One region of the Streptomyces sp. NPDC050448 genome, then DNA from elsewhere that is predicted to be linked to it. Evidence: riboswitches for the same ligand, from Rfam matches in the RefSeq annotation. Region 1 holds a riboswitch; the other holds the start of a gene.
The links. A riboswitch is a leader RNA that binds a small molecule or an ion and turns the genes downstream of it on or off. The one in region 1 is predicted to bind cobalamin.
Positions count from the first base shown of each region.

Region 2: another riboswitch for cobalamin. It lies ahead of AB0I68_RS03610 (ribonucleoside-diphosphate reductase subunit alpha); the one in region 1 lies ahead of AB0I68_RS00350 (cobalamin biosynthesis protein).

Region 1 is NZ_JBFAJR010000001.1:61,835-64,214, reverse strand. It holds gene AB0I68_RS00350 (cobalamin biosynthesis protein) at 1-884, opposite strand, end outside; cobalamin riboswitch at 923-1,074, opposite strand; gene AB0I68_RS00345 (hypothetical protein) at 1,190-1,411, opposite strand; gene AB0I68_RS00340 (inorganic phosphate transporter) at 1,440-2,380, opposite strand, start outside.
Region 2 is NZ_JBFAJR010000002.1:181,037-183,416, forward strand. It holds gene AB0I68_RS03595 (carbon starvation CstA family protein) at 1-260, shown strand, start outside; gene AB0I68_RS03600 (YbdD/YjiX family protein) at 257-454, shown strand; gene AB0I68_RS03605 (GNAT family N-acetyltransferase) at 549-1,061, shown strand; cobalamin riboswitch at 1,105-1,236, shown strand; gene AB0I68_RS03610 (ribonucleoside-diphosphate reductase subunit alpha) at 1,393-2,380, shown strand, end outside.

The DNA.
Region 1 (2,380 bases):
ACCTGCCGTGACAGCCGCACGGCCCGTTCGATGTCCGCGACCTCCACCGGCCGCCCCGCCTCGCCGTTCAGCACGGCCCGGTGCTCGACCCGCCCCCCGTACGCCAGGGTGCCCCCCAGCCGTACGCCGAGCGCCCCGGCGAACGAGGCCTCCACGGGCCCGGCGTTCGGGCTCGGGTGCTTGGCGGCGTCCGCACGCCAGGCCCGTACGGCTCCCCGCCGGTCGGGGCCGGCCAGTACGGCGGCCAGGGCGGTCAGCCGGGCGCCCGGCCAGCCCGCGAGATCGTCGAGCCGGGCCGAGGCCCAGCCGTAGCGCAGGTACCGCGGCGACTTGTGGCCCACCATCGCGTCCAGGGTGTTCACGGCGCGGAACGCCAGCAGCCCGGGGACACCGGCTGCGGCGCCCCACACCAGGGCCCCGACCACCGCGTCGGAGGTGTTCTCGGCGACCGACTCCACGACGGCGCGGGCCATCTGCCGCTCGTCCAGGGCCTGCGGGTCGCGCCCGCACAGGTGCGGCAGCCGTTCGCGGGCCACCTCGGCGTCCCCGGCGGCGAGCGCGCCGCCGATGGCGCGGGCCTCGCGGCCCAGGGAGGTGCCGCCGACGACGGCCCAGGTGGCCGCTGCGGTCAGGGCGATACGGGCGGCCGCGGGCCGGGAGCGCACGGCGCGGGCGCCCAGCGCACCGACGGCGGCCGCGCCCCCGGCGCAGACGAAGGTGTGGACGAGGCCCCGGGCGCGGTCGTCGCGCCACAGGGCGCGTTCGACGGCGGCGGCGGCTCGTCCGAAGGCGGCCACGGGGTGCCCTCGGCGCGGATCACCGAGGATCCGGTCGCCGATCAGGCCCGCCGTGGCGCCGTACGCGAAGACGCGATCGGCACGCATGGTGGCAGGTATGTCCTCACTCAGGGTCCGCGCCCTGGTTCGACGTGTCCGGCGGTGGGAGTTCCTGGCTCCCGGGGCGCACGTGCCGCGTGCTCCCCGGTGACAGTGGCGGGACCGCGCCGGATTCGCACCGGACTTCCTCTCCATGCCGCCGTATTGGCTCGGGCAGTCCACCACGCACCGCGAAGGCCCGTCAACTCGCCGTTGACCTGCGGCGAGGCAGGTCACAGGAACAGGTCACGGGGACGGGAAAGCTCCCCCCGGGAAACCCGGAGGGAGCTTTCGTACGCCGTGCCCGAGCCCGGTCAGGCGACGATCAGGTAGAACCCGTACGCCACCGCTGCCGCGACGAGCGCGAAGCAGGCGTACGCACCGCTGCGGGCCAGGGTGGCGGCGGCGCCCTGCTCGGTGGCGGCCTCGTGCTTGGAGAGGCCCACCAGGCCCATCGTGAACAGGGCCACGAGCGCGACGGTGGCGGAGAGGCTGACCCCGAAGACGGAGCCGAGTGCTGCCCAGTCGATCTTCATACTGCGGATTCCTCTGTCGTTCTCGGGGTCAGACCGCGGCGGCCGGAGCCGCAGGGGCCGCCGGGATGGTGGCCTTCAGGGCGTCGTCCGTGACCGCGGCGGTCGTACCGGCGGCGGCTTCGGCGGCCATGGTCGGCGGGACGGTGACGGCGGCCATGGCCGTGGTGACGACGCCCGGCTCCTCGGCCGCGGCCGGCTGCGCGTCGTTGACGTTGCTGTGGTCGACGACCTGACGGCGCGAGATGGCCCAGATGGCGACGCAGGAGGCGATCAGGAAGAGCGCGACGGCTGCGACGCCGATGTCACCGGTGCGCATGACCAGCTCGGCACCGGAGGCGACGACGGCGGCGGCCGGCAGGGTCAGGCCCCAGGCGATGAACATGCGGGTGGCGGTGGACCAGCGGACCACACCGCCCTTGCGGCCCAGGCCCGCACCCATGACGGCGCCGGAGCACGCGTGGGTGGTGGAGAGGGAGAAGCCGAGGCTGGAGGAGGCCAGGATGACGCTGGCGGCCGAGGTCTGGGCGGCGAAGCCCTGCTGCGGCTGCAGGTCGGTCAGACCGCTGCCCAGGGTGCGGATGATGCGCCAGCCGCCCAGGGAGGTGCCCAGCGCGATGGCCATGCCGGCGGAGATGATGACCCATACCGGCGGGTTCGCGCCGGAGTCCAGGGCGCCGCCCGCGACGAGGGCGAGGGTGATGATGCCCATCGTCTTCTGCGCGTCATTGGTGCCGTGCGCGAGGGAGACGAGACCGGCCGAGGCGATCTGGCCGGCGCGGTAGCCCTTGGTGGAGGTCTTCTGGCCGACCTTGCCGCCGAGCCTGTACGTGACCTTCGCGGCCAGCATCGCGGCCACGCCGGCCACGATCGGGGCGGCGACGGCGGGGATGAGCACCTTGGTGACGACCACGCTGCCGTTGACCGCGCCGATGCCGGCGGAGGCGACCGCGGCACCGATCAGGCCGCCCA
Region 2 (2,380 bases), on a different contig from region 1:
CCATCGTCACCAACGCCACGGTCGACGGCGTGCTGTCGGCGCTGTTCGCGGCGCTGATCATCATCGTGCTGCTGGACGCGGCGCGGACCTGCCTCAAGGCGGTCCGCAGCCCGGAGGCGGTCAGGCTCTCCGAGGTCCCGTGGGCCGAGTCGAAGATCATCGCCCCGGCCGGGCTCATCGCGACGGCCGAGGAGCGGGCGGAACTCGCCGCCGCCGGCCTCGACTCGGGCGGCGGCCGCGCGAAGGAGCCGGTGGCGTGAGCGGCGTCCGCGCGGCGCTGGCGAAGGCACGGTTCTTCGTACGGGAGTTCTCGGGCGAGGCGGCGTACGACCGGTACGTCGCGCACGCCCGCACGCACGACCCGGAGGCCGAGGTCCTGACCCGGCGCGCCTTCGAACGCGCCCGCACGGACGCCCGCGAGGCCAACCCCCAAGAGGGCTTCCGCTGCTGTTGACCCACCGCGAAAGGGCCCCGTCCACCCGGCGGGGCCCCGACGGTGTCTCCGACGAGAGCGCCGGGCGCCGACAGCGTCCCGCAGACTCGTCGCCATGGACATCGTGATCAGAACAGCCGTGCCCGCGGACTACGCGGAGCTCGGGGACATCACCGCCCAGGCCTATCTCGACGACGGGCTCCTGGACGCCAACGAGGACGACTCCTACGAGCGGGCGCTGCGGGACGTCGCCGGGCGGGCCGCCGATGCCGAGGTGCTCGTGGCCACCCTCGGCGGCATGCTGCTCGGCGGGGTGACCTTCGCGCCGCCCGGCAGCCGCATGGCCGACCTCGCCGGGCCCGGCGAGGCCGAGTTCCGGATGCTGACGGTGGCCCGCGCGGGCCGCGGCCGGGGCGCGGGCGAGGCCCTGGTGCGTGCCTGCATCCAGCGGGCGCGGGCCATCGAGGGCGTGACGCGCCTGGTGCTCTCGACCCAGGCCGCGAGCCCCGCCGCGCACCGGATCTACGAGCGTCTGGGCTTCGTACGGACCCCCGAACGGGACTGGTCCCCGGTCCCGACGGTGCCGTTGCTGACCTACGCATTGGAGCTGCGCGTACCCGGGCGGTAGCGGGCCGACACAACATGTGGGGGGTCGCGCATCAACGGCCCCCCACATGTATGCTCATGCTCGCTGTCGTCGCAGGGGAATCCGGTGCGAATCCGGAACTGTCCCGCAACGGTATGAAGTACACCCATTGGTGTCACCGCAAGTCCGAGGACCTGCCGACAGTGCGCCCGGCTCGACCGAACCGGGTGCCGATACGTCCGGGCCTCGCGGTTGGGCCGGTGGACGCCGTGCGGTGTGAGCGTGCCCTGCCAGGCCCTGCCCCGCGCGCGCCCGCTCGCGCCCGCACCGCAGGTGTCCCGGAGCCGAGCGAGGGAGAGCTCCCCCCGTGACCATCGCGCCTTCCGCACCGCGCGCCGAGTCCGACCCGTCCGACACCGGAATCGAGACCGGGGGACCTGGGGCCGCGCTGCTGCGTACCCTCACCGAGCTGACGGCCGACCTCCCCGACACCGACCCGGGCCGGGTCGCCGCCGCCGCGCTCCGCGGGCGCAGCGCCGCCGCCGACGAGGCCGAGCTGCGCGGGCTGGCCACGGAGGCCGCCGCCGGTCTGATCTCCGAGGACCCGGCGTACTCCCGGCTCGCCGCCCGGCTGCTGACGCTGGCCGTCGCGGAGGAAGCCGCCGGCCAGGGAGCCACCTCCTTCTCCGCCTCCGTCGCGGTCGGCCACCGCGAGGGCCTGATCGCCGACCGCACCGCCGAGTTCGTGACGCTGCACGCGAGCCGCCTGGACGCGCTGGTCGAGCACACGCTCGCCGAGGGCGCCGACGACCGCTTCGGTTTCTTCGGCCTGCGCACCCTGCACAGCCGCTACCTGCTGCGCCACCCGATCACCCGCCAGGTCATCGAGACCCCGCAGCACTTCATGCTGCGCGTGGCCTGCGGCCTCGCCGAGAACGACAGCGTCCAGGCCGTCGAGGAAGTGGCCTCGCTGTACCGGCTGATGAGCCGCCTCGACTATCTGCCGTCCTCCCCCACGCTCTTCAACTCCGGCACCCGGCACCCGCAGATGTCCTCCTGCTACCTGCTGGACTCCCCGCTGGACGAGCTCGACTCGATCTACGACCGCTACCACCAGGTCGCGCGCCTGTCGAAGCACGCCGGCGGCATCGGCCTCTCGTACTCCCGCATCCGGGCCCGCGGTTCGCTGATCCGCGGTACGAACGGCCACTCCAACGGCATCGTGCCGTTCCTGAAGACCCTCGACGCCTCCGTCGCCGCCGTGAACCAGGGCGGCCGCCGCAAGGGTGCCGCCGCCGTCTACCTGGAGACCTGGCACGCGGACATCGAGGAGTTCCTGGAGCTCCGCGACAACACCGGCG